Regions from separate parts of the Mycolicibacterium goodii genome, predicted to be linked through region 2. Evidence: predicted binding sites of a transcription regulator. Region 2 holds the regulator's gene; the other holds the start of a gene.

Region 1 (3,410 bases), 2.8 Mb from region 2:
ACACCTACAAGTGGGAGACCTTCCTGACCCAGGAACTGCCCGCCTGGCTCGAGGCCAACCGCGGGGTGTCCCGCACCGGCAACGCCGTCGTCGGCCTGTCGATGGCAGGCAGCGCCGCACTGACCTACGCGATCTACCACCCCGAGCAGTTCATCTACGCCTCAACACTTTCCGGCTTCCTCAACCCGTCGGAAGGCTGGTGGCCGATGCTGATCGGTCTGGCGATGAACGACGCAGGCGGATACAACGCCGAGAGCATGTGGGGTCCGTCGTCCGACCCGGCGTGGAAGCGCAACGACCCGATGGTCAACATCAACCAGCTGGTGCGCAACAACACCCGCATCTGGGTCTACTGCGGCACCGGCACCCCGTCGGAGCTCGACGCCGGCGTCTCGGGCGGCAACTTGCTGGCCGCGCAGTTCCTGGAGGGCCTGACGCTGCGGACCAACCTGACGTTCCGCGACCAGTACATCGCCGCGGGCGGCACCAACGCGGTGTTCAACTTCCCGCCCAACGGGACGCACACGTGGAACTACTGGGGCCAGCAGCTGCTGCAGATGAAGCCCGACATCCAGCGGGTGCTCGGCGCGCAGTCGGCCACCTAGAAACCACCCACCCAGGGAGCCTGCCGTTACCCCCCGACGGCAGGCTCCCTGCCTGTGTGGGTCAGCTCACGGCCGCAGCACCAATTTCCCTCTGGTGTGGCGCTTTTCGAGTTCGGTGTACGCGGCGCGCACCTCGGAGATGGGGAACACCCCGCCGATGGGCACCTCGAGGTCGCCGTCGGCGACCAGCTCGGCCAGTTCGGCGACGACCGAGATCTCGGCTGCCGCGGCGCTTCCCACCGCCTGCACGCCGAACGTTTCGACGGCCGCGAAATCGATGATGGTGTCGACCCGTTCGGGGTTTACCCCGAGTTCGTCAACCGCAAGCGCCACATAGCCGTTGCCGAAGAAATCCAGGAAGGCATCGACGCGTCCGGTGGGTGAGGCCGCGCGCAGCCGGTCGGCCAGACCGTCGGTGCTCGGCGTGGCGTAGTCGACCGGGATCACCCCGTGGTCGGTGAGCCAACCGTGGTTGGCGGGCCCGGCGATACCGAGGACCGTGGCGCCGGCGCGCGCGGCGAGCTGTACCGCGATGGTTCCGACACCACCGGCCGCCGCGGAGACCGCGGCGACGTCACCGGGTCCGGGCCGAACGGCATTCACCGCCGCGTACGCGGTGGTGCCCGCGACGAACAGGGATCCGGCGACCTCCCAGGAAACCGCGGGCGGTTTCGCGGTGAGCTGCGTCACCGGCACCGAGACATACTCGGCGTGGCTGGACCGGCGCAGCGAGAACCCGATCACCTCGTCCCCGACGTCGACACCGGTGACGCCGGGGCCGAGTTCGGCCACCACCCCCGCGAGGTCGCTGCCCTGCCCGGACGGGAAGGTCGCCGGGTACCGGTCGTGCAACAACCCGAACCTGATCATGGCCTCGCCGGGGTTGATTCCCGCGGCCCGCACCCGGACCAGGACCTCACCCTCGGCCGGGACCGGACGCGGCACCTCACGCACCGCGAGCACCTCGATATCCCCGTACGCGTCGAACTGCACTGCTCTGCTCATGAGCGCTACGACCGGCCGGCCGGCCGCGCTATTCCGCCGCGGGCGACCTTCACAGCCACCTGGCAGTTCCTTGCCCGCATTCCGCTCTCGGCGATACCGCCGCAGGAACAAATCCCCCCACATCAAGGTTGAGCGCATCAGACTGAACTTTGGAGGTTTGATGTCTGATTCGAAGATGCGTGCCGTGCCCATCTTGTTCGTCAGCGACCCGATCCTGCTGCCGGGCATGGTGGTGCCGATCGCGCTCGACGACGCCGCCCAGGCCGCCGTGGACGCCGCACAGGCCACCGACTCCGGCAAGCTGCTGATCGCGCCGCGGCTCGACGACCGTTACCCGACGCACGGCGTCATCGCGTCGATCGTGCAGGTCGGGCGGCTACCCAGCGGCGGCGCGGCCGCCGTCGTGCGCGGTGAACGGCGCGCCCACATCGGCTCGGGAACCACCGGACCGGGCGCCGCGCTGTGGGTGGAGGTCGAGGACGTGACCGAACCCGAACCCACCGACGAGACGAAAAGGCTTGCCGGGGAATACAAGAAGCTGCTGCTGGCGATGCTGCAGCGGCGTGACGCGTGGCAGATCGTCGACATGGTGAACAAGATCACCGACCCGTCGGCGCTGGCGGACACCGCCGGGTACGCGTCGTATCTGTCCGACGCCCAGAAGCGCGAACTGATCGAGGCCGCGGACGTGGACCGTCGACTCTCCCTTTTGATCGAGTGGACCGGTGAGCATCTCGCCGAGGTCGAGGTCACCGACAAGATCGCCGAGGACGTCCGCGAGGGCATGGAAAGACAGCAGAAGGAGTTCCTGCTGCGCCAGCAGCTCAACGCGATCCGCAAGGAACTCGGCGAGTTGGGTCCCGACGGCCAGGAAGGTGAAGCCGACTACCGAGCCCGGATCGAATCCGCCGACCTGCCCGAGAAGGTCCGTGAGGCGGCACTGCGTGAGGTCGGCAAGCTCGAACGCGCCAGCGACCAGAGCCCCGAGGGCGGGTGGATCCGCACCTGGCTGGACACCGTGCTGGAGCTGCCGTGGAACGTCAGGACCGAGGACTCGACCGACCTGGCGCGAGCCAGACAGATCCTGGATGCCGACCACCACGGCCTCGACGACGTCAAGGACCGCATCGTCGAATACCTGGCCGTGCGGTCGCGGCGCTCCCAGCGCGGGCTGCAGGTCGTCGGCGGGCGCGGCTCCGGCGCCGTGATGGCACTGGCCGGTCCGCCCGGCGTCGGCAAGACGTCGCTCGGTGAATCGGTCGCCCGGGCGCTGGGCCGCAAATTCGTGCGCGTCGCCCTCGGCGGTGTGCGCGACGAGGCCGAGATCCGCGGCCACCGGCGCACCTACGTCGGCGCGCTGCCGGGCCGCATCGTGCGTGCGATCAGCGAGGCGGGTTCGATGAATCCCGTTGTGCTGCTTGACGAGATCGACAAGGTGGGCTCCGACTTCCGGGGCGACCCGGCGGCGGCGCTGCTCGAGGTCCTCGACCCGGCGCAGAACCACACGTTCCGCGACCACTACCTGGACCTGGACCTGGACCTGTCCGACGTGGTGTTCCTGGCCACCGCCAACGTCGTCGAGAACATCCCGTCGGCGCTGCTGGACCGCATGGAACTGGTGCAGATCGACGGCTACACCGCCGACGACAAACTCGCCATCGCGCGCGACTTCCTGCTGCCGAGGCAGCGGGAACGGGCGGCGCTGGACGGCGGCGAAGTCGAGGTGACCGACGCCGCGCTGCGCAAGATCGCCGCCGACTACACCCGCGAACCGGGTGTGCGGCAGTTCGAACGGCTGCT
Region 2 (3,410 bases):
CCGTGCAGCACGAGGGCGACGGCACCCATCCCGTGGTCGGAACCGTTATGCGTCGCGGTTACCGCGTGGGCGAGCAGGTCATCCGGCACGCCATGGTCGGCGTTGTCGACACCGTTTCGGACACCGATGACGGTGCCGAGGTCGAGGCGGCGGATAAACCCGACGCCGCGGCGCAACAGACCGCAGAATCAGACAATTAGACAGATCCGACCAGAGAGAAGAGGTAAGGAGGTGGCGCAGCATGGCCCAACGCGAGTGGGTCGAGAAGGATTTCTACAAAGAACTCGGCGTCTCCTCTGACGCCAGCGCCGACGAGATCAAGAAGGCCTACCGGAAACTGGCCGCCGAGCTGCACCCGGACCGGAACTCCGATCCTGGAGCCGCGGAGCGGTTCAAGGCGGTGTCCGAGGCGAACAGTGTTTTGTCGGACCCCGCTAAGCGCAAGGAGTATGACGAGACCCGCCGGCTGTTCGCCGGCGGATTCGGTGGACGCCGGTTCAACACGGGAGGCAACTTCGGAGGCGGATTCGGTTCCGACGGTGTCGAATTCAACCTCGGTGACCTGTTCGACGCTGCCGGCCAGAGCGGTGGCGCGAACATCGGCGACCTCTTCGGCGGGCTGTTCGGCCGCGGCGCCCAGCCGCGGCCGAGCCGTCCGCGCCGCGGGAACGACCTGGAGACCGAGACCGAGCTGTCGTTCCTGGAGGCCACCAAGGGCGTGGCCATGCCCCTGCGGCTGACCAGTCCGGCGCCGTGCACCAACTGCCACGGCAGCGGTGCACGGCCCGGCACCAGCCCGAAGGTGTGCCCGAACTGCAACGGCTCCGGTGTGATCAGCCGCAACCAGGGTGCTTTCGGCTTCTCCGAACCCTGCACCGAATGCCGTGGTAGCGGCTCGATCATCGAGCATCCCTGCCAGGAATGCCGGGGCACCGGCGTCACCACCCGGACCCGCACCATCAACGTGCGGATCCCCGCCGGTGTCGAGGACGGTCAGCGCATCCGGCTGGCCGGGCAGGGCGAGGCGGGCCTGCGTGGTGCGCCTTCCGGCGACCTCTACGTCACCGTGCATGTGCGCCCGGACAAGGTGTTCGGACGCGACGGCGACGACCTGACCGTCACCGTTCCCGTCAGTTTCCACGAGTTGGCGCTCGGGACAACACTTTCGGTGCCCACGCTGGACGGCAAGGTCGGGGTCCGGGTGCCCAAGGGCACCTCGGACGGCCGGATCCTGCGGGTCCGCGGGCGTGGCGTGCCCAAGCGCTCGGGTGGTCACGGGGACCTGTTGGTCACCGTGAAGGTCGCGGTGCCACCGAACCTCGAAGGCGAAGCGGCAGAGGCGCTGGAGGCTTATGCGAAAGCCGAGCGTGCCAGCGGATTCGATCCGCGTGCCGGATGGGCGGGGAATGTATGACGAACGCTCGTGCGAGGAATGATCGGCGATGAGCGGCAAGCGCAAGGACGAAGCCCGCACGTTTCTGATCTCGGTGGCGGCCGAGCTCGCCGGCATGCATGCGCAGACCCTGCGCACCTATGACCGGTTGGGCTTGGTCACCCCGCAGCGCACATCCGGTGGCGGGCGGCGTTATTCCGAACGCGACGTCGACCTGTTGCGGGAGGTCCAGCGGCTGTCCCAGGACGAGGGCGTGAACCTCGCCGGTATCAAGCGCATCATCGAACTGACCAATCAGGTCGACGCGCTGCAGCGGCGCGTCGCCGAGCTGACCGCCGAAGTGGAACGGTTGCGCAAGCCGAGCACCGCCCTGGTGCTGTGGCAGCCGAGAGGCACCCGCAACAAGCGACCCTGAGCTCACCCGGCGTTCTGCGGCTCAGTTCCGCGTCGCCTGTTGACCGTCGCCTGTTGACCGTAGCCCGCGAGCCGACGGCCGACTTCGGCGATCTCGTCGTCGTCGAGCACGCGCACAGGCGCGCCGCTGGCCATCGCCCGCAGTTGTACGTCGCAGATGTACTCGAGATAGGGCACGAGGCTGAGCACCTTCGGGAGCGCCTGACCGACGAGGACGGCACCGTGGTTGCCCATCAGGGCCGCGGTGCGACCGCGCAGCGCGGTGGTCACGTTGTCGGCCAACTCCTGGGTGCCGAACGTGGCGTACGGCGCGACCCGCACGGCACCGCCGAACAGCGCCGAATAGTAGTGCGACGCGGGGACCTCGTCGACGACGGTCGACAACGCGGTGGAGGCCGGACCGTGGGTGTGCACAACGGCGGTGTGCTCGGTCCGGTGGTACACCGCGAGGTGCAGCGCAAGCTCGCTCGACGGTGCCAGCGCCGCGTCGACGGCATTGCCGTCGAGGTCGTGGATCCCGACGTCGCGTGCCGACATGGCCTCGTAGTCAACGCCGCTCGGCGAGATCACCACGAGGTCACCGGCCCGGATCGACACATTGCCCGCGGTCCCGACCACGAGTCCGGAGCGGCTGAGGAACTGACACGCCTCGACGACCTGCCTGCGCTCGTCACCGAGCTGCATCGACGCGCTCACGGTTCCAACACGTACTTCGATCCGCGGCCCGCGGCCATGTCCTCCAGGCTCGGCAGCAGCGCTTCGAGCGGCCTGCGCTCCGTCACCAGCATCGACCCGTCGACCTTCTTGGCGGCCAACAGTTCCACCGCGATCCGGACGTAGTTCGGGGTGTGGTGGAAGACGCCTTTGAGCGTGTATTCCTCGTAATGCATCGCGGAGGAGTCGACGGAGAACGGTGCACCCTTGGGTGTCCCGCCGAACAGCACGGCCGTCGCGCCGGGCCGCAGGGTCCGCACGGTCTGCTCCCACACCTGCGGCAGCCCGACCGCCTCGATGGCGACGTCGGCGCCCCGCCCGTGCGGTGTGCGCGCCCTGATCATCGCGACGCGGTCTTCGAAATCCGAAACCTCGGACAGGTCAACGGTATCCACCGCGCCGGCCTGGCTGGCCTGTTGCAACCGCCACGGTGACTGGTCGACCGAGATCACGTTGGCGCCGCGCAGTGTCGCGAGCCGCACGAACATCAGCCCGATCGGTCCCGCGCCGTGGACGACGACGGTGTCCCCGAGCTGAATTCCGGTTTCGTCCATGCCGTGCACGACGGTGGCCAGCGGCTCCAACGGTGCCGCGGAGGCGAAGTCGAGATCGTCGGGCAACAGGTAGGTGTTGCGCTCGACGATCGCGGCCGGGATGATCACCTGCTCGGCGAACGCCCCGTTGAGGAATTCGAGGTTCTCGCAGAGGCTTTGACGTCCGCGTGTACACGCCCAGCAGTGCCCGCACGGCGCCGTGTTGGCCGCGACCACCCGGTCGCCGACGGCGAACTTGTCCACGCCGTCGCCGACGGCCGACACCACGCCTGCGAACTCATGGCCGAATCGGGACGGCAGCGTCGGGAAGAGCTTGGGGTGGCCGCGGCGGTAGG

What was found. The regulator HspR, encoded in region 2, represses chaperone genes until heat shock. The targets are predictions, from matches to a motif close to ANNTGAGTNNNNNNNACTCANNT.
Region 1: lon (endopeptidase La) is a predicted target of HspR. The motif match lies at 1,737-1,759, and genes of this name have one in related genera.

Annotation. Positions count from the first base shown of each region.
Region 1 covers NZ_CP012150.1:4,697,062-4,700,471, reverse strand. The annotation lists gene AFA91_RS21940 (esterase family protein) at 1-605, shown strand, start outside; gene AFA91_RS21935 (NADP-dependent oxidoreductase) at 672-1,610, opposite strand; gene lon (endopeptidase La) at 1,771-3,410, shown strand, end outside.
Region 2 covers NZ_CP012150.1:379,455-382,864, reverse strand. The annotation lists gene grpE (nucleotide exchange factor GrpE) at 1-200, shown strand, start outside; gene dnaJ (molecular chaperone DnaJ) at 242-1,414, shown strand; gene AFA91_RS01880 (heat shock protein transcriptional repressor HspR) at 1,443-1,808, shown strand; gene AFA91_RS01875 (class II aldolase/adducin family protein) at 1,811-2,503, opposite strand; gene AFA91_RS01870 (zinc-dependent alcohol dehydrogenase) at 2,500-3,410, opposite strand, start outside.